DNA from 4 places in the Chryseobacterium ginsengisoli genome. Region 4 is predicted to be linked to each of the others. Evidence: riboswitches for the same ligand, from Rfam matches in the RefSeq annotation. Region 4 holds a riboswitch; each other region holds the start of a gene.
The links. Region 4 has a riboswitch for cobalamin ahead of ABD940_RS11980 (TonB-dependent receptor plug domain-containing protein). Riboswitches for the same ligand answer to the same signal wherever they lie in the genome.
Positions count from the first base shown of each region.

Region 1 (7,565 bases), on a different contig from region 4:
CAAGTACAGCTTCTTATTTAACAAGAACCTGGTCTAATAGTGGAATCAACTGGACAGCGACAGATGCAAGAACAGATCAAACAATTTCTACGAAAGCAATTACAGTAAGAGACGGAGCATTAACTTCAAGCAGCTCAGCAAACGGAATCGGTTCATTGACAGTGACAACTCAATTGAAATTTACAGGTTCAAATGGGACTTTCAATGTAAAAGTAAACGGAACGACCGTCGGAACAGTTCCTTACAATACGAATGCGACAACTACTACAATTAGCAATATCAATGTTTCAGGAAATGTAGTTGTGGAACTGGAAAATACCTCAACAAGCAACAGAGTAGCAATTGATAATCTAAGCTGGACATGTTATTCAGGGACTTCGAGACAGGTTCAAAATGTTTCTTCTGAGCTTAGTTTAGAGCAAAATACGTTACAGATTTCACCAAACCCTATCTCAAATAATGAAATCTTTGTGAAAGGTGAAACTCAAAATATTAAAAAAGCTGAGATCTATAATCTTCAAGGAAAAGTTGTACAAACTATTGATCAACCTTTTAAGAACAGTAAAAATTCAATTAGAATTAAAAATCTTGAACAAGGTGTTTATCTATTAAAATTAGATGCTTCTACGCTAAAGTTTATTGTTAAGTAAATTAAAGCATTTAAATAAATTTAAAATCCTTCTTTCGTTTGAGAGAAGGATTTTTTGGTTTAATTCTGAAATTTCACAAAAAAAGACCGCTATAATTGGCGGTCTTTTTTATTTATTTAAGTTTTTATTGTCCCTGAAGATCTCTGATTCTCTCTTGTAACAATTCAGGATTTGAAAGTGCATCCATTCCTACAGACGAAATGATATAAATGTAGTAAATTACAGAAAGTACATTCAGAACGATTCCGACAATACAAAGTATTCTTCCTACATTCAGATTTCCGTAATTACTGTATTCTGTTGGATTTTGCTTGTATAAGGCAAGATCTTTATTCGCAAGAACAAGCCCGATGATTGCAGCGATAAGACCTACAACCCCATAACAACAGCATGTTACAATAGATACAATTCCTAAAACTAAAACGACTGTTGCGTTTGGTAATTTTTGATTCATAGTTATAATTTTAATGTTTTTGTTTATTTAATGTATGAAAATATGATGTTTGTAAAAATAAGAAACCACCATGATAACTGAATTAATAATCGCTAAGGAAATCAATAAACTACCATAATTTCTTTTTTTATCTATAAAGTTTAAAGCTACCGCACCAAAAAATAACAATAGCGTATAAACTGCCGGAAACATGTGAAAAGCTTCTGCAAATCTCCCCTCAAAAACCATCAGAATAGCTCTTTGGCTTCCACAGCCGAAGCAATCTATCCCAAGAAATTTCTTGGTTGGACAAGGCAGCATGAAGTCTTCTATTTTCATATTTTATTTTGATTCTCAAATATATAAAAATTAAGAAGAAATCTTCGCTCTTAAATATTGATGTGGAAAAAAACATTCTTCTTTCATTTCAAAAGAACCCTGAACTGCAATATATGGATTTCGTAAAATTTCTCTTGCTATAAAAATTAAATCGGCATCACCTTTCTCAAGAATTTCTTCCGCATGAGATACTTTTTTAATTAATCCAACCGCTCCTGTTTTGATTTCTGCTTCATTTCTTACCTGAGAAGAAAGCGGAACCTGATATCCGTCAAAAAGCGGAATTTTTACGCCATGAATATTTCCTCCACTCGAAACATCAACCAAATCAACATTGTGATCTTTTAATATTTTTGCCAAAGCAACACTGTCTTCAATTTCCCAACCATTTTCAGCGTATTCTGTTCCCGAAATCCTTACAAATAAAGCAACATTTTCGTTTAGTTCTTCATTCACAGCATCAACGATCTCAATTAAAAATCTGATTCTGTTTTCAAAACTTCCACCGTATTCATCTGTTCTGATATTCGAAAGCGGTGATAAAAACTGATGAACCAAATAACCATGCGCTCCATGAATTTCAATAACATTAAAACCTGCTTTTACAGCTCTTTTTGCCGCTTCCTTGAAATTCTGAACCTGTTCTTTGATTTCTTCAATCGTTAAAACGTGAGGAATTCTTTCTGTCGGATGATAAGGAATTGGACTTGGCGCCACCGTTTCCCAACCTTCTTCAATCGGAATTTGAAGATTATTCCATGTTGAACCTTTTCTTCCCGAATGTGCAATCTGGATTCCTATTTTGCTTTCTGAATTTTTATGTACAAATTCTACGATTCGCTGAAGTTTTTCCGCCTGTTCGTCATTCCAGATTCCCATGCAGTGATTGGTAATTCTTCCGCGAGGTTCTATACCTGTAGCTTCCACCATGATTAAACCTGTTCCGCCTTGAGATCGGCTTCCGTAATGAACAAAATGAAAGTCATTGGCAAGACCATTTTCACTGGAATACATACACATTGGAGACATTACCCAACGGTTTTTCAACTCAACATTTCTGAATTTGATTGGAGTATATAACATTTCTGATTTGAATATTTTTGTTAAAATTTTGAAGGATGAGATAATATTGCCTACCTCATTAAAAAGAAGTAAATTTATCCCCCTTTTTTTAATCCACAATATATGAAAAAAGAAACTCAAATCAGTTACGAATATTTTAAGAATAGCGGTGAACTGAGCGATATAGAAAAAAAATTATTCGAAAGAGCTAAAGAGGCTCGCGAAAATGCATATGCACCTTATTCCAATTTTTGGGTAGGATGTTCCGTTCTATTGGAAAACGGTGAAATATATTCCGGAAACAATCAGGAAAATGCAGCTTATCCTTCCGGACTTTGTGCGGAAAGAACAGCTCTTTTCTGGATTGCAGCCAACTTCCCGAATGTGAAAATCAAAAAAATCTTTGTAGTCGGAGGTCCGAAAGAATTTCATGAGAAAAACCCGCCGATCCCACCTTGTGGAGCCTGCAGACAAAGTTTAATGGAATACGAAACAAAACAAAACGAAAATATCGACCTTTATTTTTCAAGCATGAACGAGGAAGTTGTAAAAGTTCATGCAATTAAGGATCTATTGCCGTTTTATTTTGATTCGACGTTTTTGTAATAACTGGTTAGGATTTATCAATAAAAATTTCGTAGAGATAAAAACAAAGAATAGCAAGGCACAGAATAAATGCCCAGATAATATAACTACTTTTTACATTACTGCTCTTTTCTTTCACAACATATGTTTCTGAAAAAGAATCGTGCCATCCTTTTTTTCCAAAAAATGAAAATGCTTCGAAGGGAATATGCCTGTAGAATGTTCTTTCAAAAATATTTACTGTATCTAGGATTTCAGATTTCAGAGTAATAACTCTTGAATTTGTTAAAAATTTTCCGGGTGTAGCACCAAAAATTCTTTCAAAAAACGTATAATATGTAAATCTTATGATGACGAAAAAGATCGTAATTACAAATCTGTTAATCAGCCAGTCAGGAATTCTGTTAGTTTGATATCTGTAATAGTTTATCATAAGTCCAAAAATTCCAAACATCAAAGAAACCATGATCATGGTATCAAAAAACAAATGTATAAATCGATCTATTTTTGGTGTTTCAGTAACGTTTATAATGTCAGAATTTTGTTTTTTAAAAGTATCTAATTCTGTTCCTAAACCCATAAATTTTAATAATTTATATCCTAAAGCAACATCAAATATGGTTAATAAAAAGCCTATAATTTTATGAATATACATCATGGTCTGAAATTCGGCATCTATATTAAAATCTTTTTTAAAAACCGTATTTCCTAAGATTAATTGCAATAACAAAAATATATTAGAAATTACTGAAACAGAATAAAAAAATCTAATTAATCTAAGCTCTTTTCCTTTTGATATGTAGAAAAAGATACTTCCGAAAAATAAGAGAATATAGAAAATGAGATTATAAACATTTAGTGAAGAGCGTTCAAAACCTATATAAACATATATCACTCTGAAAATCCACAAAAAATATTGAATAATCATATTAATTGTACCAGGTTTGTAATTTGTAAAATTAAAATAATCAAAGATTTCCGAAAATATCCCCATTACAGATATGACCAGCGATACAACGAAAATCAGTTTAAAGTAGTTTTTTTCCATATAAAAATTTGCGTAAAAATATAATTTATTAATGAAATTGATATCGCCTGATTAAATCAATTATCTATAAAAAATAATTTTTCTCTTAAAAACCCTATATTTGCAAAAATTTTGGTTTCCAATCATTTGGAATGAAAAGGGAATTGGGTGAAACCCCCAAACTGTCCCCGCAACTGTAGATCGCAATAAAGATTTCTACGAAAAACCACTGTGAAAACGGGAAGGTGTAGAAAGCGAAAGTCAGGAGACCTGCCAAAATCTAACCAAATAAATATTGCTTTCGGAGGAAAAGTAAAAGATAATGGATATAAAAAGATCTTTAGTACTGCTTTTTTCGTCTTACGGTTGTTTTCTTTTCGCACAAGAGAAAACTATTGACACTGTTTATATTTTTGACAGCCAAATGAATAAGGTAAAACTTTTTCATAAAGTCAATACTATTACCTCTAAAGACATAGAAAAAAATTCTACCAACCTTTCTGAAACATTACGTTTTCAGTCTCCGGTTTATATAAAAGAAAATGGTCGTGGTGCAGTTTCATCGCCTTCTTTCAGAGGAACGAGCGCAGGACACACAGCTTTTGTCTGGAACGGAATTAATATAAATTCTCAGTTTCTGGGACAGGGTGATGTGAATAATATTCCGGTTTTCGGGTATGATGAGCTTGAAGTGAAATCAGGTGGAGGAAGTGTTCAGTACGGAAGTTCTGCAATTGGCGGAAGTATCCATTTAAATAATAATTTGGATTTTAATAGAGGATTTAATGGTTCTCTTTTTTCTGAAGTAGCTTCTTTCGGCACTTTTAATAATTTTGCGAAAGCTTCTTTCAGTAATGAAAAATTCAGCTTCAAGGTTTCAGGAAATTATTCAATCAGCCAGAATGATTATGAAGTTCCGGAAAAAGAATATATCAACAGAAATGGAAGATATTACAATACATCTATTAACGTCGGTACAGCTTATAAAATTGCAGATCACCAGACAATTTCGTGGCAAAACCAAATTTTTGACGGTTCGCAATACTACCCTATTTTTGTAGAAAACGGAAATAAAACAAAATACAATTCTCAGACATTAAGGAGTTTGCTTGCATGGAATATTGATAAAAGTAAAATTTCCAACAGTTTAAAAGCCGCTTACACAGAAGATAATTTCCAATATTTTGGAGATATTGACAAACCGAAAGAAAGCGGTGCGGAAGGAAAGAATTATATTTTTAAAGACGATTTCAATTACTTTATCACACCGAAACTTAATTTCAATGCTATTGGAGAATTTCAAGTGAATAAAGGTAAAGGTTATCAGTCGGGAATTGGAGACATCAGCCGAAATGTAGGTTCTGTTGCCGGTTTACTAAGGTATTTTTTCACAAAAGATCTACGTATAGAAGCCGGAGCAAAAAAAGATTTTGTTGAAGGAATAAAATCGCCATTCCTGTATTCTTTTTCAGGGAAATGGAATGCTGTAAACTGGTATCACGTCGGAGCAAATTTTTCGAGGAATTTCAGATATCCTTCTTTTAATGATCTTTACTGGCAACCGGGTGGAAATTTAAACTTACTTCCTGAATATTCTACGAATGTAGATATGGATCACGAGTTCAGTTTTGGAAACTTCAAAATTACTTTGAGTCCGTATTATATGCATATTAAAAATTATATCAACTGGCTTCCGACACCTTATGGATATTGGTCTCCTTTCAATACCTATAAAGTAGAGTCTTACGGATTGGAATCCCAGATCAACTTTAATAAAAACTTTGGAAAACACGGTATAAGATTAAGTGCAAGTTATAATTACGCAAAATCGATCAACAAAGAAAAAAATACTCAAATGATGTATGTTCCGATCCATAAAGCGAACGGAAACATTGAATATCAATATGATTTCCTGAAAATTTATGTTCAGGGACTTTTCAACGGATTAACTTATACGACAACGGATGAAAAGAAAGCGGATGCGATCGGCCCTTATTTTGTAATGAATATAGGAATTTCCGCAACTCTTCTTAAAAAATATACTTTAGGATTTAAAGTAAATAATATTACAAATACTGTCTACGAAACGGTTTCCTATTATCCGATGCCGAAAAGAAATTACAGTATTTACGCAACCCTAAATTTTTAAACTAAAAAAGATATGAGATTAACTAAACTTTTAACAATTGCTTTTGCTTCTGCATTGCTTTTCACTGTTTCTTGTAATAGTGATAATGATGTAAATCAGGAAATGTACTACGGAAATGGCTTCCTGATTGCTAATGAAGGAAACTTCGGAAAACCAAATGCTGATGTAACGTATGTAAGTTCGGATTTAAGCATAAAACAAGATAACATTTTCTCAAGCAACAACGGAGGTTCGAATTTGGGTGATGTTTTACAGACTATCGCATACAATGGTGAGAACGCTTATCTTTTATTAAATAACTCTAATAAAATTCAGATCGTAAACCGTTATAATTTTAAAAAAGTTGGTGAAATTACTTCTAATCTAAATTCACCTCGTTATATGGCTTTTGCCAACAATAATCTTTATGTAACGAATGATAAATACGGAGGTGACAAATATGTGAGTGTTTATAAATCTTCAGATCTGTCTTTCGTTAAAAAAATTAATTTTACGGATAGTGTTGAAAGAATTGTAGAAGTTGGAAATAATCTTTTCGTACAAAATGCTTCTTTTGGTTTCGGAAATAAAATTTCTTATATCACAACTTCAAACAATGAAGTACAATCTACGATCACTTTACCAAGTGGAAATATCAACAAAATGATTACCTACAACCAATCTGTTTACGCGATTGCTGCAGGAACTGCGGATTCTTATATTTATCAAATTTCAAGCACAGGTGCTATCACAAAAACATTTACTTTAACCGGAATTACTGATGCAACAAACCTTGAAATAGAAAAAGGTAAGATGTATTTCTCTTCAGGTCTTAAAGTTTACGCAATGGATCTGACTGCGACAGCAATGCCTTCTACTCCATTGTTTACAGTTGCAAACAGTATTGATCCATATTCTAATTTATACGGATTCAGTGTTGTAAATGACAGAATTTTTGTTTCAGATGCAAACGGATTTACTGAAGACAGTAAAATCACGGTATATTCTACTACAGGATCAATCATTAAAACTTTTACAGCAGGTAAAGGTTCAAATGCAACGTATTGGAACTAAGAAATTAATGCTTCGGCATTCAATATAATTTTTTATTTTTTTTCATCATTTGTGTTTTTTTTCCGGGCTGTTTTTCGAAATGACAGCCCGGATTTTTTTTATCTTCTTGCTTGGAAATAAGATGTAAAAAACTCGCATCCGCTGATCATGTCTTCATACTGATCAGGATAATCTTTTTTAAGTTTTTGATAATAAGCATTCTTTTCGAATCTTTCATCTACATAATTATCAGAAGGATAAAAGTAATTTTCTCTTTTTTCCTGTTCA
Region 1 covers NZ_BAABHX010000001.1:730,850-738,414, forward strand. Annotated here, with positions in the region: gene ABD940_RS03420 (endonuclease) at 1-650, shown strand, start outside; gene ABD940_RS03425 (CCC motif membrane protein) at 775-1,104, opposite strand; gene ABD940_RS03430 (DUF2752 domain-containing protein) at 1,132-1,422, opposite strand; gene ABD940_RS03435 (NADH:flavin oxidoreductase/NADH oxidase) at 1,453-2,505, opposite strand; gene cdd (cytidine deaminase) at 2,608-3,090, shown strand; gene ABD940_RS03445 (RDD family protein) at 3,098-4,117, opposite strand; cobalamin riboswitch at 4,213-4,388, shown strand; gene ABD940_RS03450 (TonB-dependent receptor plug domain-containing protein) at 4,419-6,245, shown strand; gene ABD940_RS03455 (hypothetical protein) at 6,258-7,298, shown strand; gene ABD940_RS03460 (hypothetical protein) at 7,397-7,565, opposite strand, start outside.
Region 1: it holds a riboswitch for cobalamin, as region 4 does, so the genes downstream of both, ABD940_RS03450 (TonB-dependent receptor plug domain-containing protein) here and ABD940_RS11980 (TonB-dependent receptor plug domain-containing protein) in region 4, are expected to answer to the same signal.

Region 2 (7,565 bases), on a different contig from region 4:
AAGATCCGAACATAAAAATTGTTTGGAGTAATCCTGTTAAAATTCAATAATATTTTGAAAAAAACAATCAATATTTTCTTCATTTTCGGCGTATTTCTATTCAGTATGATTATGCTGAATACAATTTCACAATATGCTTCTTTTGATAAGAATGTTGGCTTTTTGAAGTTCAAACAGGAAGTTGTAAACAATCAGATTTGGTTAATATTTTTCTATATTCATATTTTTTCAATCCCGTTTTGCCTTCTTACAGGAATTACACAATTTTCGGATCAGTTTTTAACCGAGAACCGAAAGTTGCACAGAATCATTGGAAAAGTGTATGCTTACAATATTCTTTTCATTAATTTTCCTATTTGTTTTCTCCTTTCTATCTTCTCAAATGGTGGATTGATTGGAATTACAGGATTTTTAGTTCAGAATTTTCTTTGGATTTACTTCACGATTGCTGCTATCGTATTCATTAAAAAAAGAAATGTTGAAAAACACAAAAAATATATGATCCTGAGTTATAGTATTACAACAACAGCAGTAACTTTCAGAATTATTAAAAACAATTTTTATCAGACAGATATGCCTTATCATTTATTTTACGGAATCGTTGTTTGGATTTCGTTGTTTATCAATCTTCTAATTGCTTATTTCATTATTCGAAAGAAACAGAAATTATCGTTCAAGGGTGAAAGTATTAGCTAAAATAAAGAAAGAAATACCAAGACACAACATAAAGAAAGCTATAAAAATTAGCGTATTATAAAGATATTCAAGTTTTTTGCCTTTTGTAAATTTTTGAAAATATCTTGTCAAAAGAGTAGCAATTGCAAGATGAATTGCCAAAACAACAATAAAAAATATAGAAAGTGTATCCATGGATTTTGTTTTTCCAAATCTATTATTAAAAATTAACATGATCAACAAATGAAAAAAATTATTATAGCATCATTATTATTAATTTCAGCAATTTTTTATACTCAGAAAAAAGTTGAAACTATTTTGACCAATGGTAATGGAAAAGTTCTTAAAACAAAAAGTTCCGTAAAATATACTCTGGAGGAGACAATCAATCAGTTTTATAAAAGAATTGATGATGCATCTAAATTAGACAATTTTATGAGTTTCCGTTTCTATCAGAAAACTCCATATTCAGAATTTAAAGAATGGATAAATACCAAGTCAAAAAAATATGGAGCATTTCAAAGAAAAAAATTAATTGATGAAAAATTTGCTCCAGATAATATGGCTGTGAGATATATTTTCGAAGTTAAATACGCTAAAGGAAACCTGAGAGAAATTTTAATTTTAAGCAAAGAAACTGGAAAGGATAATTTTCAAGTTTATGAATATAATATCAGTGAAATAAAATAAAGCTATGCAAATCAAAAATTTAGATCACATTGTTTTAACTGTTGCGGATATCGATAAAACCGTAGAATTTTATACAAATATCTTAGGTTTTGAGGTTGTAACTTTCGGCGACAACAGAAAGGCATTAACTTTCGGAAATCAGAAAATCAATCTTCATCAAAAAGGAAAGGAATTTGAACCGAAAGCTGAACACCCGACTTCAGGTTCGGCAGATTTATGTTTTATTGCGAAAACAGATATTGAAGAAGTTTTGGAGGAATTAAAACTAAAAAATATAGAAATTATCGAAGGAATTGTTGACAGAACCGGAGCGATGGGAAAAATAAAATCTGTGTATTTTAGAGATCCGGATTTGAATTTGATTGAAGTGAGTAATTATTAAAAATCAAATAATGATAGATATAAACCACCCGCAATCGGAATTCATTTTTAAAGCATCGAAATTTACAAATCAGTTAAAAGAATATTGTAGAAAATATATTTTAGAAACATTTGAAGAAAGAAAAATCACGTTTCAGGATATGAAAATTGAGGCTTTATTATTGGAGGAATTTTCAGAAGCCCATTTTAAAGAAAGCTTACATACAATATCTTCGCTTATAAATAATTTAAATATTGAAATTGATAAGCTGGAATCTATAAATATGATTAGTAAAGATGGAAATTGCACTGTTTGTAATACAAAACTTACAACTTTCGACACTTTAATTAAAGAAAAAAATTTTAGGTTTATTACAATTTGTGAAAAGTGTCCCAATGAAATTTATAACATTATAAATAAAATTGATTGGGCAACAGGAGTAGCATTTATTTAATTTAAAATCCAAATTTCAAACAAATAATCCCTACATTTGCTCCGAAAACAGTTCTTTTACATACTTCATCAAACGGAAAAGGTTTTACATAACGTAGATTAATAGGGAATCGTGTGAGAATCACGAGCTGTCGCGCAACTGTAAGTAACATACCAAAAGTTTTTGTCCACGAATATCCACTGTGCAAACGGGAAGGATGATAAAAGCTGTTACAAGTCAGGAGACCTGCCTGTTCCGAATTGACAATGCTCTCGCGGTTTGGAGTTTTTTGGTCAGACAGATGATACTTTTGAACGTATTTTGGTTTAAAATTTTAACTTGATCTTTAATAATAAGAATTTGAGAGCCTTAAGTTTAATAAAAATTCTTTAAGATAATTTGATATATCAAATTATTAAGCATTAGGCTTATGTAAATATCTTTGATGTTTCCTTAATGAATCTTAACTGCTTAAATACCCTTAATGGTTAAATTTTAAATTATTAATAGGAAAATTACGTCCTCACTGTATCTACTCTAATCCACAAAATTTCTTTCTCCGACGGCATTGCGAAGCATCTGAAGAGCTTTTAAAATCATTGTTTAATTTAAAAGTTTTTAAGAAATGCAAACGCACATTCTTGGCTATCCGCGAATTGGTAGCAACAGAGAACTCAAAAAAGCCTGCGAGCAATATTGGACAGGCAAAATCGAAGCATACGACCTTTTGGAAGTCGGAAAAACCATCACTCAAAACAACTGGAAACTGCAGCAGGAAGCAGGAATTGACCTTATTCCGTGTAACGATTTTTCGTATTACGATCAGGTTTTGGATATGACTTTGACGGTTGGAGCGATCCCGGAACGTTATCAGGAAATTGCCTTCAAAAAGCCTGAACTGGATGTTTATTTTGCGATGGCAAGAGGTTTTCAAAAAGATGGTTTAGATATCACTGCGATGGAAATGACTAAATGGTTTGATACCAATTATCACTACATTGTCCCTGAATTTCAGAAAAATCAGGAGTTTAAATTATTTTCCAATAAAATTATTAAAGAGTTCATCAGCGCAAAACAGGCAGGAATCAATGCAAAACCTGTGATTATCGGTTTGCTGACGTATTTATTGTTGGGAAAAGAGAAAGAAGAAGGTTTTGATAAATTAGATTTAGCGCAAAATTTACTTCCTGTTTATATTCAGATTTTAAAAGAACTTGAAAATCATGGTGCGGAATATATTCAGTTTGATGAGCCGTTTTTAGCTTTAGATCTAAATGAAAAAGCGAAAGAAACCTATCAGTTTATTTATGCTGAAATCAGAAAACAGTTCCCGAAACTTAAATTTATTGTTGCAACTTATTTCGAAGGTTTAAAGGACAATCTTTCATTATCAACTTCCCTTCCGATCGATGTTTTGCATATTGATTTGGTTCGTTCTCCTGAACAATTAGATGAAGTTTTAAATACAATCCCTGAAACGTTAAGTCTCTCTTTAGGAATCGTTGATGGAAGAAATATCTGGAAAAACGATTTCGGCCAGTCTCTGGCTTTTATTAATAAAGCTTTGAATACATTAGGTTCGGAAAGAGTTTTTATCGCTCCGTCTTGTTCGTTCTTGCACTCTCCTTTCGACCTTGATTCCGAGAAAAACGAAGATATTTTATCTCCTGAAATCAAACAATGGCTGGCTTTTGCAAAACAAAAAGTAACTGAAATTGTTAATTTAAAAAAATTAGCTTCAGAAAATCCGGATTATAATGCTTTACAGGCTTTAGCTGAAAATAAAAAAGCCATTGAAAACCGTAAAATATCCACATTAATTCATAATCAGGATGTAAAAAACCGTGTTGATGTGACGACTGAAGATGATGCACAGAGAAATTCACCATTCAATATTAGAAAAGAAACGCAACAAGATGTTCTACAACTTCCTTTGTTTCCAACGACGACAATTGGTTCGTTTCCGCAGACGAAAGAGGTTAGAAATTGGAGAGCAAAATTCAAAAAAGGTGAATTAAATGCCGAAAAATATGATACTTTACTGAAACAAGAAACTGAAAGAACGATTCGTTGGCAGGAAGAAATTGGGATCGATGTATTGGTTCACGGAGAATTTGAACGAAACGATATGGTAGAATATTTCGGGGAACAATTGGCAGGATTTGTATTTACACAAAATGGCTGGGTTCAGAGTTATGGAAGCCGTTGCGTGAAACCTCCGGTGATTTTTGGAGACGTTCACAGACCAAATCCGATGACGGTTTATTGGTCGGAATATGCTCAATCTTTAACTCAAAAATGGGCAAAAGGAATGTTGACGGGACCTGTGACCATTCTTCAATGGTCTTTTGTACGTGACGATCAGCCTCGTTCATTGACTTGCAAACAAATTGCACTAGCGATTCGTGATGAAGTGAATGATTTAGAAAAAGCAGGAATCAGAATTATTCAGATTGATGAGCCTGCGATTCGTGAAGGTCTTCCATTGAGAAAATCTGACTGGCAAAATTATCTGAAATGGGCGGTTGAAGCTTTTAGAATTTCGGCAAGCGGTGTGGAAGATGCGACACAGATTCATACGCATATGTGTTATTCTGAATTTAATGACATCATCCAAAATATCGCCGATATGGATGCCGATGTGATTACAATTGAATGCTCCAGAAGTCAAATGGAATTGTTGAATGCTTTTGCAGACTTCAAATATCCGAATGAAATTGGACCGGGAGTTTATGATATTCACTCTCCGAGAGTTCCGTCGAAAGAGGAAATGGTGGAATTGCTGAAAAAAGCACAAGCCGTAATTCCTGCACAGCAACTTTGGGTAAATCCTGATTGCGGCTTGAAAACCCGTCGTTGGGATGAAACAGAAAAGGCGTTGATTGCGATGGTGGAGGCTTCGCGGGAGATGAGTAAGGAGTTTACTTTAGAGATATTTTAATTTATTAATATTTTTACAGGAGCTTTAAGGCTCCTGTTTTGTTTTCATTTAAAATAAACTTTATATTTACGAAATATTACTAATAACTTAATATGCAAGCTAGAACTCAAGACGAATTAATTCAAGAAATAGTAGAATATTTTAAAGTTTATATTTTTGATAACCATATTAAAGCATCTCTAAATACTCATTCAAAATTAAAAAGTTACAATATAAATCCAATTGTGGTAAAATATTTATCTAAGGTTTTAGAAAATAATTACACAGCAATTGGAGTTGCAAAAGCATTATTTTATCCAAGAGTTTTAGGCACTTCAATCAATACTTCATTCGGTACAAGAATTCAAAATATGTTTGTTGATTTAAAAATCGCTGAAGGTTCTTTAATAAAAGGGATGGATATTGAGTTTGTTGATAAAATTGATAATCGAAGAAAATGGTGTCAACTAAAATCTGGTCCGAATACTATCAATTCTGAAGATGTTAAACCTTTAATTAAAAAATTCACAGATACTATTAATCTCGCTCGAACCAATAAAGCTTTTAAAAATATTAATAATACTGATTTTATGGTTGGTGTACTTTACGGAGAACAAGATGAACTAAGCATGCATTATAAGGTTATTGATAAGACACATCCTGTTATTGTTGGAAAAGAATTTTGGTATAGAGTAACAGGATTCCCTAAATTTTATGGAGGTTTAGTAGATGAACTTCATTTACTTATTGGAAATATTGATACTCAAGATTTAATAAATCAAGGAGTCGAAAAACTAGCAGAGGAAATTGCTAGTTCTCAACTTTTTAGTTTTAAATAATTATAATAAGAATTCAAAAATTTAATAATAGAATATCCAACTTCCTTTCCTAAATTCACAGGAACTGCATTTCCTATTTGCTTATATTGTTGAGCCATAGAGCCTGCAAAATCCCACTCATCAGGAAATGTTTGGATTCTGGCGTATTCACGAACTGTAAAAGGACGTGTTTCATCTGGATGACATCTTTCCGTCTGCTTTTGAGCAGGACTACAAGTCAATGTTAAACTAGGTTCATCCCAACCAATTCTTCTTGCCATTCCTGTTTTTCCGCCTCCTAAATAAAAACTTCCACCCATATATTCTTTTTGAATTTCAAAAGGTAAATCTCTCCAATATCCTTTTGGCGGTACTAAATCTAAAACATCTTTTTTGCTTTTAGGATAAGTTGCACCATTTGAAACAGGAACATCACAATCGAATAATTCTCCTTTTTTTAATGCATCTTTTAAATTATAAATTTTAGAATAAGGTTTAGGATAATTAAAATTAACATTAATATCTTTTCTAATACCAACCAAAATAAGACGTTCTCTTTTCTGTGGAACTTTAAAATCAATTGCTCTTAATATTTCTACCGGGACTACATTATATCCAATTTCATCTAAGATAGAAATCATCCCTCTTAGAGTATTCCCATTATCATGACTCAGAAGCCCTTTTACATTTTCGCCAATACATATTGGAGGATTAACTTCTTGAACGGCTCTTGCAAACTCATAAAAAAGAGTTCCTCTTGCATCTTCTAAACCTAATCTTTTCCCGGCGTAGCTAAAAGCCTGACAAGGAAATCCACCAGTTACCACATCTATTTCATTTCTATATTCTGTAAAGCTGAAATTCTTAATATCCCCTTCAAGAACGTTCCATTGTGGTCTATTTTTTCTTAAAGTTTGACAAGCAAATTTATCTATTTCATTTAATGCTTCACATTTTAATCCTGCCTTTTCAAGACCTATAGCTAGCCCTCCTGCGCCTGCAAAAAGCTCTAAAACTTTATAATTATTTTCAGCTTTAACATAGTTATCGGTAGATTTGTTATTATCAACTAAGAAATCAGGAAATAAATTTTCTATATCATTTCTATGATACACACGATAATTGCTCATTGGTTCTCTCACAGCAACCAGTTTACCCTCTTCATCCCATCTCCTAAGTGTTTTTGTACTTTTATTTAACATTTCAGCAGCTTCAGATATCGTATAAAACTCTTTAATAACCATATTGGACAACATTAGACATTGGTTACAAATTTATTTGAAATTTTCTCTATTTGCAATAATGATTATTAAGAAAAAAAAGTATAAATTAAAACCGCATCACAATTACTCGCAATCTAAATATCAAATAAATTAATACTGAATAACTTACAATTTTCTCAATTAAAAACCTTACTTTTGCACCGCGAAACAAGGATCATACGTTATGAAAAGAATAGGTGAACACAGAAAACTTCTTGGAGTAGACAATACTGCTACTTTAAAAGAATTGAAAACAATTTACAGAAATGCGATGAAAGATACGCATCCTGATAAATTTGTGAATGACGAAGCCGGACAACTGGAAGCGGAAGAAAAAAGCAAATCTGTGATTGAAGCCTATCACTTTTTGGTAAGCATCAATCCGGAAACGCAGGAAAAATATAAA
Region 2 covers NZ_BAABHX010000009.1:76,016-83,580, reverse strand. Annotated here, with positions in the region: gene ABD940_RS20630 (hypothetical protein) at 1-50, shown strand, start outside; gene ABD940_RS20625 (DUF2306 domain-containing protein) at 55-696, shown strand; gene ABD940_RS20620 (hypothetical protein) at 919-1,365, shown strand; gene ABD940_RS20615 (VOC family protein) at 1,370-1,747, shown strand; gene ABD940_RS20610 (hypothetical protein) at 1,758-2,180, shown strand; cobalamin riboswitch at 2,243-2,427, shown strand; gene metE (5-methyltetrahydropteroyltriglutamate--homocysteine S-methyltransferase) at 2,785-5,100, shown strand; gene ABD940_RS20600 (PmeII family type II restriction endonuclease) at 5,193-5,918, shown strand; gene dcm (DNA (cytosine-5-)-methyltransferase) at 5,897-7,141, opposite strand; gene ABD940_RS20590 (KTSC domain-containing protein) at 7,344-7,565, shown strand, end outside.
Region 2: it holds a riboswitch for cobalamin, as region 4 does, so the genes downstream of both, metE (5-methyltetrahydropteroyltriglutamate--homocysteine S-methyltransferase) here and ABD940_RS11980 (TonB-dependent receptor plug domain-containing protein) in region 4, are expected to answer to the same signal.

Region 3 (7,565 bases), on a different contig from region 4:
ACCTTCTGCCACTCTCTGCAGTTTAGTTATTTAGTTTGTATGGAAATCTCGTTTTTACCTTCGTTTACTTTGATGTCTACATTACCGCCTTTCATTTTTTTGATGCTGTTTTTCATAGAATCAATTACTTTGTCGGCTTGGTTGCTCGGAACTTTTTTTCCGTTTACGATAATGCTGTCGCTGTCGTTATCATCAGAATTGTATTCAATTGTAGAACCGTTTACTGTGATTTTATTGTTTTCGATTTTAATTTTTCCGTTTTCGTCTTTTTCCTGATCGTCATCATTGATTCCGTCTGCATTCAGATCTCCGTTAAAGCTTATTCCGTCTTGTTTTACAGGAATTACCACTGTTTTCAAAGGAAGTACCAATTCATAATCGATGCTGTAATCTCTAAATCTGTGTTCGTAAGGGTATCTAATATAATTCGGAAGAACTACTTTATTATTTACGATTTCTACAGGAACACTTACGTTTAGCGGAAGATTATATCCTTTAGCCTCTTTTTTGATGATTAAATAAGGAGTTTTAATATCAGCCTTTCTCGTTACATCTACATGAATCCAATCTCTTTCATATACCGAAACTTTATCAGAATAAAGATCATCATCATATCCTTTAAAGTTTTGAGGAATAGAAACCTGCTTGAAATCAACATAAATACTGTCTGATTGTGTATTGATTGCAACTTCTTCAGTATCTTCTTTGTGACCTTTAAGGAACATTTCCTGTTTTGCCATGCTGAATCCGAAATAAGTACCCAAAGCGATCAATGCAAGGAACAATGCTCCGATTACCCAACCTGTATTTCTCAATTTTGTTTTAGGAGAAATTAATTTGATGCTTAATAACCCGAAGATCATCGCTGGAATTAAGCTTCCTAAAGTGATCAATGCCATGATGATGTATTTCATGCTGTCATTATCAAAATAGAAATTCATTTGGCTGATAGGAGGGAAGTCGCTGTCTGCTCCCATGAAACCGAATACTACGAATACTCCGATTAAACAAGATAAAGACATAAATGCAAAGATTCCACCTAAAACATATCTTACAACATTCCACAATCCGCTCCCGGCGTTATCGATGTATGGTTTGTTTTCGTTGTAGATTTCTCCGACCCTCTGAGTAGATTCGTTGGCAAACTGCACCAATTTATTAGACTCATTCTTAAGATTGTCGAAGTTCATAGGCTTTCCCTTCATTTTCAGGAAATCTGCTGCAGTTTCTGCTTTTGGCAATACCGCCCAAAGGATGATATAAAGCAAGAAAACTAAGGTTGATGAAACAGCCGCTGTGAAAATTCCTAGGATGAAAATTCCTAGCCAGATTGCTCTCATTGCAGTAATATCCATTCCGATATAATGAGCTAAACCTGCGCAAACACCTGCAATTTTTTGTCTTTCAGGGTCACGGAACAATTGCTTTTTGTCAGAATATTCAGTTCCTGAGGTATTAGTTCTTTTTGTATTTTTCTCAGAATAATATGCTTCTTCCTGTTCTTCAATTTTTTCAGGGCTTCCGATCTGTGCAATTACTCTTTCTACATCGGAGTCATTGATTACTTCACGTTTTGCCATGGTATCATTAAAGATTTCTACCATTCTGATTTCTATGTCATGCATTACCTCTTCCGCTTCCGAAGCATCCAATGAGCTTCTCAGTGCATTAAGGTAATCGCTAAGCTTTATATATGCGTGCTCTTCTATTGTAAAAGAAAAACCTGCGAGTCCTATTGAGAGTGTCTTGTTCATAGCTTTGTTTTTTAATTTTTTTGAGTGATTTGGTTGACTGAATCTGTTAATTCGTTCCAGGTATTTTGAAGTTCATCTAAAAACAGTTTACCTTTTTCTGTTATCTGGTAGTATTTTCTTGGTGGTCCTCCAGTAGATTCTTCCCATCTGTAAGAGAGAAACTCACCGTTTTTTAATCTTGTTAAAAGAGGGTAGAGTGTTCCTTCCACTACATCCAGTTTTCCTTTTTTCAGTTCATCTATTAGATCGGAAACGTACATTTCGCGAATATTGATGAGACTTAAAATACAGAATTCCAGAATTCCTTTTCGCATTTGCGCTTTGGTATTTTCAGTATTCATCTTTAATAAGTTTTGTTAATTAGTTATATAATTTTCGAAGGTTGGTTCCTAGCTAGTTGAACCTATTCCGATTTTACATTACAAAGATATGTAATTAAAATGGTAATATGCAATACAAAGTAGTGAAAAAACACAAATAAATAATGTAACTATTTGAAAATCAGTTTAATTATTTTTAATGGTGAAATTTGAGAAATGAAGAATCTAGAAAAATTAGATTAATTTATTAATAATTTTACCTTTTAAGCTGGTTGTTCTTAAAGTGACAAGCGCCTTTTTCTCCAATTTGTTCTGATATGATATAAAACTGAAGTTTTTGTAGAATTTACGGACGATAAGAGCCATTTCCATCATGGCAAAGTGTTCACCGATGCAAAGTCTTGGACCTGCTCCAAAAGGATAGTAAGCAAAATTCTTCGCATTTTCATCATCAAAACGTTCCGGGATAAAGGAGTTTGGATCTTTCCAATATTTTGGATTTCTGTGTAAACCTGTTATATAAAGAATAATTAAAGTTCCTTTCGACCAAGAATATTCTTTAAAACTATCGTCCTCTAAAGCTTGTCGGTCAATTGCCCAAGCCGGAGAATGCAGTCTCATTGCTTCTTTGATAACATTTGAAGTGAAAGATTTTTTCATTAAGCTTTCAGTTGTGAAAATATTTTCCCCTTCTTCTGCGATTTCCTGTTTTAATTTTTTTTCCGCTTCAGGATTCTGGCTGATCTCAAAAAAGATAAAACTTAAAGCATTTGCCGTAGTTTCGTGACCGGCAATGAAAAGAATAAGCATTTCATCAACAAGCTGTTCATCGGACATAGGAAGGTTTGTATCTTCATATCGCGTCTGAATCAACATATCAAGCAAATCATTTTTTTCTTCGCCCGAATTTCTTCGTTTATCCAAAACACCTTGAATAATGGCTTTTGATCTGTTACTTTTCGCAATCGTTTTATCAATTACGCCAAATATTTTTAAAATTTGTGAATAAAAAGGTAAACGAACTTCTTTTGCAAAAACTTCCTGAACCTCGGTAATGATCTTACCTAATTCTTTAACCTTACTTTCGTCAATATCTGAGCTGAAAAGAGTTTTCGCAACAATATTAAAAGCAAGTGTATGAAAAAAATCGTACAGATCGACCTCTGTTTCTTTATTAAATAATTGAAAAGCTGCATCAATTTCCTCTTCCATAATAGAAACCAGATTCGCAATTTTTGCTTTACTGAAACCGGGTTGAATCAGTCTTCTTTGTTTGAGCCAATCTTTTCCGTTGTTTGTCAACAGACCGTTTCCGAGATATTTTCCTAAAGTGATGGACTGTATTTCAGATTTAAAATAATTTTTGTGATTTTGCTTTAAAATATATTCTGTGAATTCTTTATCCTGGGAAAAAATAAAGTTTTTATCCGTAAAACTGGCTTTGATGTAATAATTATCTCCCGCAATGTCATGATTTCCACTGATAACTTCCAACGGATTTTTTACCCCTTTAAATAAAGAATACAATTTTCTTTTTCCTTTAATTTCCGTTGGATAATTGAATTGAGAAGACATATGATATATTTCCATTAAAAATACAATTAATCTCTTATATAAAATAGCTTTAAATCAAAACCCTTATTTTTGTATAGAATTTGTTTGAAAAAAATTCAATTAAAAAATCACATATGATTAATTCCAGACTTTTATTACCGTTTATTCTTTTGGGGACAACAGTTTTTGCCCAAAATCAGTTTGAATTAAAAGATGCATCAAAGAATTATGATGTTAAAATTAATGTTGAAAACTGTGATAAAGAAGAATGTAAAGGGAAAGCGACTATTGAATTATTTAATAAAAAGACTTTCAAAAAGTTTCAGACCTTAACATCCGATGATTTGAATTTTTATTTAAATGAAAATCAAAAACCAACTGCAAATATCATTCAATTATATGATGAACAAAGTCCGTTGATTTTTGATGATTTTAATTTTGACGGAACGGAAGATATCGCCATTAGAAACGGAAATGAAAGTAGTTATGGCGGACCTTCATATGATGTCTATGTTTTTAATATTACCAGAAAACAATTTGTTCCAAGTGAAGAATTAACCGCTCTTGCTCACGATAATTTAGGAATGTTTAATACGGATTCTGAACGAAAAAGATTAATTACCTATTCAAAATCAGGATGTTGTTGGCATATTACAACGGAATATTCTGTTCTTCCTCAAAGAGGATTATTCAAAGTCTACGAATTGGAAGAAGATGCGATGGGTGGAGAAAAAGTAGTCGTGACAAAACGTGAATTCATCGATGATAAATGGATACAAAACGTTAAAACCTATCCAATAAACGAATATTATAAAGATTAACAATGAAGATACAAAAGGAAATCGATTTTATTCTGGCAGTTGATGCCTTAAAAAATGTACAGAGGAGAAATTATAATGCAGATGATTCCAGAAGAGAAAATACGGCGGAACATTCTTGGCAGATCATTATTTTGGCTCAGATTCTTTTTCCATATGCGAAAAACAGAGCGGATATTGATTTGTTAAGAGTGATCAGAATGTTATCAATTCATGACTTGGTCGAAATTGAAGCTGGAGATACTTTCTTATTTGACGAAGCTGCAATGGTTGGGAAATTTGAAAGAGAAAAGATTTCAGCTCAAAAGATTTTCGGAATTTTGGATGAACCGTTAAGAACAGAGTTTTTCAATATGTGGCTGGAATTTGAGGAGGAACAAACTCCTGATGCGATTTTTGCCTGTGCAATTGACAGAATCATGCCTTTCATTTTAAATTCTCACACTTCAGGAAAAAGCTGGACGGAAGCCGGAGTTACAGAAAAACAGATCAGAAATATGTTGGAAAATGCTATTGTCAGAGCTTCTGATGAAATGGGGGAGGCTTTTCAGCATTTGTTAATTAAAAACTTAGAGACTGAAAAAGTTTTGAAATAATTTATATTTTTCCCACAGATTTCACGGATTTTCACAGATGTTTATGGTTTAATTTAAACTAAAAAAGAAAAATATACGCAATCATCTGTGAAAATCCGTGAAATCTGTGGGAAATAAAAAATAAAAAAAGTTCAGCGAACTTTGCCGCTGAGCTCTTTATTTATAGTATTTGGATTGGTTTCTTGAATTCATCAATTGCCACAAAAGTAAAATCACCAACAATGGCTCTTTCTCTTTCATAAGAATACATTTGTTCGGTATATATTTCTACGCTTACTTTCATACTGGTATTTCCTACGTGAGAAACTTTCCCGATCAATTCAACAATTGTTCCTGCAGGAATCGATCTTTTAAAATCGATTTTATCGCTGCTTACGGTTACTACGCGTTTTCTTGCAAATCTTGTTGCTGCAATAAACGCCACTTCATCCATCAGCTGCATCGCAGTACCACCGAAAAGCGTATCGTAATGATTGGTTGTGTTAGGAAAAACCGCTTTAAAAATTCGGGTTTCGGATGCTTCAATTCTTTCTTCTGTAGTCATATTTCATTATTAAATTAATGCAAAATGAAATGTATTAAAACAACAGAAAACAACAGAGACGGAAATCTCTGAACATCCATTAGATCAATAAACTTCAAATCGCGAAAGTTTTTTGTTGAAAGAAAAAGGCAGGTCTCCTGACTTGTAACATCTTTATTTCCTTCCCATGACTTGCACAGTGGATTTTTAATAAAGACTTCAGTTACTTACAGTTGCGCGACAGTCCGTGATTTTCACACGATTCCCTTTTAATCTGCAGTTAAGCAAAACCATTTTCTGAAAAGTTATAAACTTATAACTTTTCGGTTGCAAAAATAATGATTATTAACGAATTATTCCGGATTTTTGTAAATGATCTGGCTTTCAGCTTTTCCCTGCTTTATTGTCCAGATCGTGGTATATCTGTTTTCACCCGAACCATTCGTCATATAAAGGAAAATATGATTATTGTCGATCGCAGTAACTCCGACATTATTGAAATCCATTGTCGGCTGGAACATATTTTTAATAGCATCTCTCACAAAAACAGAACCTCTTCCAGGTTGCTGAACTCGTACAGATTTAATTTCCGTCATTCCTTCAGGAATTTCTTTGCCAACACCCCAAGATTTTACTTTGTCAACTTTAATGATATTTCCGTTGGCGTCTTTTTCCTGTTTTTTGATATTTGCATAAGAAGGATAAACATCAATAATCACTTTTGTTCTCTGATTCCCGGGAATTTTTGGATTCGTATCGTCCGTGAAAATTATTGATTTCCCATTTTTAGATTTTGAAGGAGTGAATTGTGGCAGTTTATCAACAAAAACAACACGGTTTTTATTTACCATTCCTTCTTTCGTGATGCTGTCATATCTTACGAAAGGTTTTTCTGTGTCTTCTTTTTCAGGATATTTTATCCAGATCCATTCTGTTTCTCCGGGAGCAGGTTTTACATAAATAAATACGTCTCCTGTTTTCATGCGGATCTTATCAATGATTTTTCGGTAATCTTCTTTGTGAACACGCACCATTGCATAACCTTCCTCAGCTTTTACAACACCGAAAGGAACTTTATCCTGACCTTTTGCAAAACCCAAAGAAAAAAGACTAAAAACTGATAAATAAAACGCTTTGTTTACGGAAATCATCATGAAAAATTTTTTGACAGTTCAAATATATAAATTAAATACTTTTTGGCAGATAATTATATTGTTGCAATTCTTTTAAATCTTTAATTTGTTTTAAATAAGAATCGGAAAGAAGATAAATATCATCTGAAATATCCAAAACTTCCTGATATCGATGGTCTGAAATAATGATTCCTTTGTGCTTCGATTGTTCTTTGATTATATTTTGTATTTCCGTTGTTATTTTTGGGGAAAGTCCATTGAAAGGCTCATCAAGCAAAACAAATTTTGAATCTGAATAAATAATCAACAACACTTCAACGATTTTCTTTTCTCCGCCTGAAAGATTTCTTGAAGTTTCATTAAGAAAAGGTTTAATTAAATTTAATTCAAAGAGTTTGTCAGAATTTTCTCTATTACAAAAAAGCGGAATTAAATTTTTAATCTTAATACCTTTAGGAAGAAAAAAATGTTGAGGTAAATAAGCAATTTTTCCTTTTCTGTCCGTTTGATTTTGCAAAACTTCATCGTCGACTCTTATAAATTGAGAATCGCCTTTCTCTGTTCCGAAAATAATTTTCAGCAAAGTAGATTTTCCCGACCCGTTTCTTCCCAATAATCCAACGACTTTTCCTGTTTCACAACTGATGTAAATATCTCTTAAAATTTTCTTTTCATCAAAAGATTTTGTGATACTGTCGACATGTAGCTTGCTCATAAAAATTTTGTGATCATATTTACGGTTATACTAAATAATAAAGTAAATATCCAAAGAAATAATCTTGAGAATCCAAAGTTTGCATAAAAATAATATTCATCTTTTAACCTTAATTCATAAATTAAAAAGTGAAGTGACGGAAAAAATACTAA
Region 3 covers NZ_BAABHX010000001.1:614,683-622,247, reverse strand. Annotated here, with positions in the region: gene ABD940_RS02875 (PspC domain-containing protein) at 27-1,754, opposite strand; gene ABD940_RS02870 (PadR family transcriptional regulator) at 1,766-2,095, opposite strand; gene ABD940_RS02865 (cytochrome P450) at 2,309-3,664, opposite strand; gene ABD940_RS02860 (XAC2610-related protein) at 3,763-4,449, shown strand; gene ABD940_RS02855 (HD domain-containing protein) at 4,452-5,042, shown strand; gene ABD940_RS02850 (acyl-CoA thioesterase) at 5,203-5,586, opposite strand; cobalamin riboswitch at 5,697-5,875, opposite strand; gene ABD940_RS02845 (hypothetical protein) at 5,919-6,719, opposite strand; gene ABD940_RS02840 (ATP-binding cassette domain-containing protein) at 6,751-7,413, opposite strand.
Region 3: it holds a riboswitch for cobalamin, as region 4 does, so the genes downstream of both, ABD940_RS02850 (acyl-CoA thioesterase) here and ABD940_RS11980 (TonB-dependent receptor plug domain-containing protein) in region 4, are expected to answer to the same signal.

Region 4 (7,565 bases):
TATTTGTACTACAGAATTGATAGTTGAAATTTTTCATTTCCATATTCGTTATTTTTACGATTGCATTACGTCCGGTTTTGCCATTGATTAATTATGCCGTTAATTATGATTACATCGTAAAAAACCTTTGCGAAAATAGAAACATTCCCCAATCAACCTGTAAAGGAAAATGCTACGTTGAAAAAGAACTGGCAAAAACAGAAAAGCAATCCAACAACAATCAAAATGTGAAAATTGCAGGATTGGACGTTTTTTTATCGAACGAAATCCTTTCTTTTTCAGTTAAAAATCAGTTTAATATTCCCATAGAAAATCCGAACTCGGATTATATCAATTTTCATACTTCAGAATATTTTTTCCGAATATTCCATCCTCCCCTAGCTTAATTCTTATTTAAACTAATTTTTTAGTTAAATTTAGTGTTGAAATAAATCAGCTATCATTTGCTGAGTGTAACGCCCTTGCAAGCATATAAACATGAAGCTTACGAAAAAACTTTGCGAACCTCGCGTTTAAAATAACAATAATTCAATATTAAGTTTAGTTTAAAAAATCAATCAATTTTCATTCAATACGAGTATTAATTTCAATTTAATTAAAATGAAATCAAAAATTATCATAACGGCATTATTGTCGGTTTCGTTAATGGCTTGTGCCCAGGAAACGCCTAAAGTAAAGCATAAAAAGACTGTTGTAGCATCAAAATCAAATACAAAAAAAGTGAAATTTGCCAACGTAGAAGATCCGATTTGTCACATGCCGACAGAAAGCGATATGAAAGATACAGCAGTCTATAAAAATAAAACGTACGGTTTTTGCAGTGCTTACTGTAGAGACGAGTTCAAAAAAGATCCTGAGAAATATGTCCAAAAATAAGAAGCCAAACAATACAAAGAGTAAAGTAATTATTCCGATTGCAATTATTGCTTTATTGTTTTTAGGTATCGGTGTCGGAATGGGATATTTTAAAAAGAATCTTTACACTGTAATGAAAGTTCCTGATTTTCAGTTGACCGATCAGAATAATAAGAAAATCACCAATAAAGATATGCTTGGAAAAGTATATTTGGTCGAGTTTTTCTTCAGCAGATGTCCGACAATCTGTCCTGTGATGAATACCAATATGAGAGCCATTGAGGATGAAATCAATAATCCTGATTTTGGAATCATTTCCATAAGCATTGATCCGGAAAATGATACTCCAGAATTATTGAAAGAACATGCAGAAAAAATTGGGGCGAAATCTCCAAACTGGCATTTTTTAACAGGAAATAGAGATTACATCGGAAAAGTTGCGGATCAGTTTAATATTTACGTCGGTGACAAAGAAGATGAAAGTGAAAGTCTTAATCACAGCGGAATGATCGCACTTGTTGACAAAGACGGAAATATCCGTTGCAGATACAACAAAGAGAATATGCCGATTTTATATTATTCAGGGTTGAATTATGAAGACAAAGAAGGAAAAACTCCGAAACTGACTGGAAAATATCATCCAGACAGAGAAATATTAATTGAAGATATTAAGAAATTACTACAATAATATTGTTTAACCACTAAAAAACAAAACGTTATGAAGATTATGAAAATTGCTGCTTTGAGTGCAGTATTTGCGGCGCAGTTTGCGTTCGGACAGTTTAAGCAGACAGCTTTACCCTACGCTTACAATGCATTGGAAGGTAATATTGATGCGCAGACAATGGAAATTCACTACACGAAACATGCAGCGGCGTATGTAGCCAACCTGAATAAAGCCATTGCAGGAACACCACAGGAAAAACAAACCTTGTTTCAGATAATGTCGAATGTTTCAAAACTAAGTCCGGCTATCAGAAATAATGCAGGAGGTCATTATAATCACGAATTGTTCTGGACAGTTTTAACACCTGAAAAAAATACACAGCCATCTGCAAAATTAGCAAAAGCTATCAACGAAACTTTCGGAGGCATGGAGGCTTTTAAAGAAAAAATGGCAAAAGCCGGAGCAGATCGTTTCGGTTCGGGATGGGCTTGGTTGTCTGTGGATAAAAACGGAAAATTATTCGTTTCATCGACTCCGAATCAGGATAATCCTTTGATGGATGTTGTAGAAGAAAAAGGAACGCCTATTTTTGGAATTGATGTTTGGGAACATGCTTATTACCTGAAATATCAGAACAAAAGAGCAGATTATCTTACGGCGATCTGGAACGTAACCAACTGGAAAGAAATCAGCAGAAGATACGAAGAAGCGACAAGCAAAAAATAATTTCATGAACCTAATTTGCAGCATATTTCTCACTTTATTTGTGGTATTCAGACCTCTGGTGCCATTGGTGGAGTATGCTGTAAATTATGATTATATTTCCGAAGTTTTGTGTGTTAACAAAAGCAATCCCGAGCTTCACTGTAACGGAAAATGTTACGTAAGTAAGCAAATTGCAAAAACAAACGACACCGATTCTTCACCTTTAAATAAAACAAAAAATTCAGGACAGAAATTACTAGATATTTACATTCTTCCTGACATTACAAAAATTAGAAATACAGAGAAAGTTTCTCTTTTTGATTTCAAGTTCACTTATAAAACAGACTATTTTTTTCTGTTTTTAAAACATATTTTCAGACCACCGGTTTTTTAAGTTAATTTTTTCAAATCTTGTTTTGACTGTAAAAGGCACAAGTTTTTTTAGATATCTAACTTTTGATATTTAATGTGTAGATAGTTTGTCATTCCGTAGGAATCTAGGCAAAGTATTTCATATTATATTTTCTATAACATTGTCTAGATTCCTACGGAATGACAAACATAGTGGAATTTTTGTGGAAATTCTTGTGTGTTTTGCAGTTAAAAAATTGAATATTCACGATTCAATCACTATCTCTATTTAAAAATTTCAACTAAAAAAATCAACAATGAAAATTTATAAATTTTTATCATTATTCTTTATTGCCTTTACTTTTTTCACTTTCATATCTTGTCGAAATAACGATGACGACGATTCATCACCAGAAACAAAAGGAAATCTTCAAATAAAATTCGAAAATGGGTTTAATAATCTTGGAGATATTGTCCTTAATCAAACCACTCAAACTTCATCTCAAGGTCAAAAACATCAGTTTTCCAATATCAAATATGTCATCAGTAACATCAGGTTAATTGATGAAAACGGAAATGAATTCAAATACAACGAAAATAATCCCGATAAAGGTGCTTTCATCATCGATCAAGCCGACGCAGTCGCAGGAATTGTTTATGTAAATCTCAATGAAATTCCCAAAAATAATTATAAAAAAATAAAATTCGGATTAGGAATCAGTCAAAACGCTTATTTGTTAGGACAGGACGGACAAGCGGAATTCTGGAATAAAGCTAAGCAAAAAGGTATGACTTGGTCTTGGGCGGCAGGTTACGTTTTCGTAAAACTTGAAGGGAAATACGGAGCAAATTCTCCCGACACGGAATTTATGAATCATACCGGAAATATGGGGAATGTCGTGGCAAACGGAACTCCCGACCTTTACCGGGAAATTACGTTGAATCTTCCGACAACAGCGAGAGTAACGAGTCAAATTACACCTTCTATTCATATTCTGGCAGATTTTAATCAATATTTGAGTGGTGATACGCCATTAGTTTTAAATTCTGCGAATGATATGATGATGGGATCAAGCCAACATTTAATTGATGTAACGAATAACTTAACGAAAATGTTTAAAGTAGACCACGTTCACAATGATTAAAATATTTAAAATAGGTCTAGTCATTTTCTCTTTGCTAAGTTTTATATCATGTTCCGATGAGGTAATGGAACCTTTGGAAAAAGATGAGGTTTACAATCTTTCCTTTCCGTCATACTTTCCAGAAATGACTTTCGATACTTCTGGAAATCCTGTTACGAAAAACGGAGTAGAGTTGGGGAGAAAATTATTCTATGAAGGAAGGCTTTCACGAAATAATACAATCTCCTGCGGTTTCTGTCATATTCAGGAAAATGCTTTTACCCATCATGGTCATACTGTGAGTCACGGTGTTGATAACAGAATCGGGATCAGAAATGCCCCGCCAATTCAAAATATGGCTTTTCTAAAACGATATATGTGGGACGGAGTGATTCATAATTTAAACGAACAGCCGATTATTCCTATAACCAATGAAAATGAAATGGACAGTTCAATGCCGGAAGTGATTTCTAAATTAAGTTCTGATTCGAAATATAAAAAATTATTCAAATTGGCTTATGGAGATGAAAATATTACGGGCGAAAGAATTTTGAAGGCTTTGTCACAATTTATGGCAACGATGATTTCGGCAGATTCTAAATATGATAGAATGAAGCAAGGAAAAGAATATTTTTCATCAGAAGAGGTAAAGGGGATGAATTTATTTCAGCAGAAGTGTTCTTCCTGTCACAGCGGAGAATTGTTTACCGACGAAAGTTTCAGAAATACGGGAATGTATTACAATACTCAATTTAAAGATGCAGGAAGATATCGCGTAACCCTTGACCAAAACGATTGGATGAAATTTCGTGTGCCAAGTTTGCGGAATATAGAATATACAGCTCCTTACATGCATGACGGGAGATTTTACACATTGGATGCGGTTCTTAATTTCTATTCAGATAATGTAGAAGATAATTCAAACCTTGATCCTCAATTAAGACAAAACGGACATATTGGAATTGTGATGAATGCTCAGGAAAAACAATTCATTATCGCTTTTTTGAAAACGTTGTCTGATAAGAATTTTATCTCTAATCTGAAGTTTGCAGAATAATTTTAACTAAATATGAAGAAAATATTTTTAATCATAAGTTTGATTTTATTAAATTTAAATCAGGCTAAAACCATCACTGATAGTCTTTATATTCCAACCGATTTTCATGCGATAATTTTTGACGATTGCGATGCTTGTGGTTGTGCTGCCGGAAATGGTTCTTCAGGTTTTGAATCTTTATTGAATCCTCAGTTTATCGGAATTAAATATTTTGCTCAACATTATAAAGCGAAAGAAAATTTGTTCGTAAAAGATTTAACGCAGGATCAATATTTTAATACGATTCAGATTTGGGGTAAAATTCCTTTGACTAAGAAACTGAGTGTCTATGCAAGTTTGCCGTTTCATTTTCATGAGAAGAAAACAATGCAGGGAGATATTAAAATCAATGGAATTGGAGATTTAAACTTAATGGGAATTTATCAATTGTTAAATTCAAAAGATAATATTCATCAGCTAAACGGCGGAGTCGGAGTAAAAGCTCCGTTGGGAAAATTTGATGAAAAAGGAATTTCCGGAGTTAATCCAAGTTTTCAGCTAGGAACGGGAAGTTGGGATTATCAGATGGTTTTGAATTATAAATTTCAGAAAAATAAAATCGCCGTTTTATTAAATACAGATTACACCATTAAAACCGAAAACAAAAAATATTACCGTTTCGGAAATCAATGGAATTATGCAGCCACAGGATTTTATCAAATTTTATCAAATGATAGAATAATTTTCTCTGGAAAAGCAGGTCTTCAAGGAGAAGTTTACGATAGAAATAAGCAATTTGATGAGGTTTTACCCAACACAGCCGGAAGTGCTTTGTACGGAAAACTGGGTTTTGAAGCATCTTACAAGAAATTCAGTTTGGGAAGTGAAGTGATGCTTCCTGCCTATTCCAATTTGGCGGGAGGTGATATTGAAGCGAAATCGCGTTTCAGTGTTTTCCTGAATTTTGGAATTTAACATAACATAATCGTTTCGTTAAATTTTTATAGGAATGATTTAAGATATTTATTTGAAAATCATAGAATTAAATTCAATTTTGATTCTATGATTTATTTTCTATCTTTGCCGAAATCTGGTGAGCCATAAAAAGCGCTTAAAAGGGAATCCGGTGAAAATCCGGAACAGACCCGCTGCTGTAAGCTCCACTAAACAAGTTTTTGAAGATTATATCCACTGTTTTTTAATGGGAAGGATTTCAAAAATGGAGTAAGTCAGAAGACCTGCCAGAAGATTTAACGTTTGACGCTTTCGTGGAATAAAGCTTTAGGACATCATTGATTTTGTGCAGTTTACAGCTGCGCTTAGTCGCTGTATTCTTATATCCATTAGCGTCATCATTATTCTAAATGAGCTAATGGTGACAAAATTTTTTACATCTCAACTTCAGAAGGTTGTTTTCACAGTTTTTGTGTTAACGGCTACTTCTATATTTTCACAATCCAGAAAAGACACGATTAAGGAACAAACAATTGTTACCGTAAACGTCAAAAAGAAAAATTTTAAAGAAATCCTTCCCGCTCAGGTTTTATCGGGCGAAGAACTGGAAAGACTCAACAGTCAGTCGGTTGCTGATGCATTGAGGTATTTTTCCGGAATTCAGATCAAAGATTACGGAGGAATTGGAGGTCTGAAAACAATCAATATCCGAAGTATGGGAAGTCAGCACGTCGGTGTTTTTTATGACGGAATCCAGATCGGGAATGCCCAGAATGGAGTAGTGGATCTTGGAAGATATTCATTGGATGATTTGGAAGAAATTTCTCTCTACAACGGACAGAAAAGCGAAATTTTTCAGCCTGCAAAAGACTTTGGCTCATCGGGTTCTATTTATTTACAGCCGAAGGTGCCGAGTTTTAAAGGAAATCGTAAAACAAATTTAGTTGTAAGATTTAAAAACAGTTCTATTGATCTGTTTGATCCTTCTTTTCGTTTGGAACAGAAAATTTCAAAAAATATTTCGGCAAGTTTTAGTTCAGAATTTATTCAGAGTGATGGTATTTACAAATACCGTTACAAGAAAAAATATCCGGACGGAGAGATTGCTTACGATACAATTGCCAAAAGAATGGATTCTGATATTCGGGCAAAACGTTTTGAAACAAGTTTAAACGGAACGCTTAATAACGGAAGTTGGAATATAAGAGGTTACGGTTATATGTCAAATCGTGGAATTCCTGCGGCAATTGTCAACAACCGTTTTGATGGAAGAGGTGAAAGGCAGACCGATGAAAATTTTTTCGTTCAGGGAAGTTTCAAGAAAAAAATATTTCCAAAACTGGAAACTCAGATTAAGACCAAATTCGCGTACGATTACACGCATTATATTGATACAGTTTCGTCCATAAAAATTCAGAATCAGTATATTCAACGGGAACTGTACGTGTCTAGCTCAAATTTATATTCTATTACTGCTGATTGGGATGTCAGTGCGAGTGTAGATTTTCAATATAACAATCTGGACGCGGATTTGGTTAATTTTTCTTACCCAACACGTTACACAACTTTGGCTGCTTTTGCAACCACTTATCAATGGAAGCGTCTGAAATTTCTGGGAAGCGTTTTAGGAACTTTTGTTTCGGAAGATGTGGAAAAAAATACAAAATCACCGGACAAAACGGAATGGACACCTTCAGCTTTTCTGAGTTATCAACCTTTTGCGGGAAAAGATTTTACGGTAAGAGCTTTCTATAAAAGAATTTTTAGGATGCCGACTTTTAATGACCTGTATTATACAATGATCGGAAATACTTCCTTAAAGCCAGAATTTACCAATCAGTATAATCTTGGTTTTAGTTATTCCAAAGGTTTT
Region 4 covers NZ_BAABHX010000003.1:597,692-605,256, forward strand. Annotated here, with positions in the region: gene ABD940_RS11940 (hypothetical protein) at 24-386, shown strand; gene ABD940_RS11945 (YHS domain-containing protein) at 601-876, shown strand; gene ABD940_RS11950 (SCO family protein) at 863-1,543, shown strand; gene ABD940_RS11955 (superoxide dismutase) at 1,574-2,248, shown strand; gene ABD940_RS11960 (hypothetical protein) at 2,253-2,621, shown strand; gene ABD940_RS11965 (MbnP family protein) at 2,896-3,723, shown strand; gene ABD940_RS11970 (cytochrome-c peroxidase) at 3,716-4,759, shown strand; gene ABD940_RS11975 (transporter) at 4,772-5,713, shown strand; cobalamin riboswitch at 5,813-5,998, shown strand; gene ABD940_RS11980 (TonB-dependent receptor plug domain-containing protein) at 6,111-7,565, shown strand, end outside.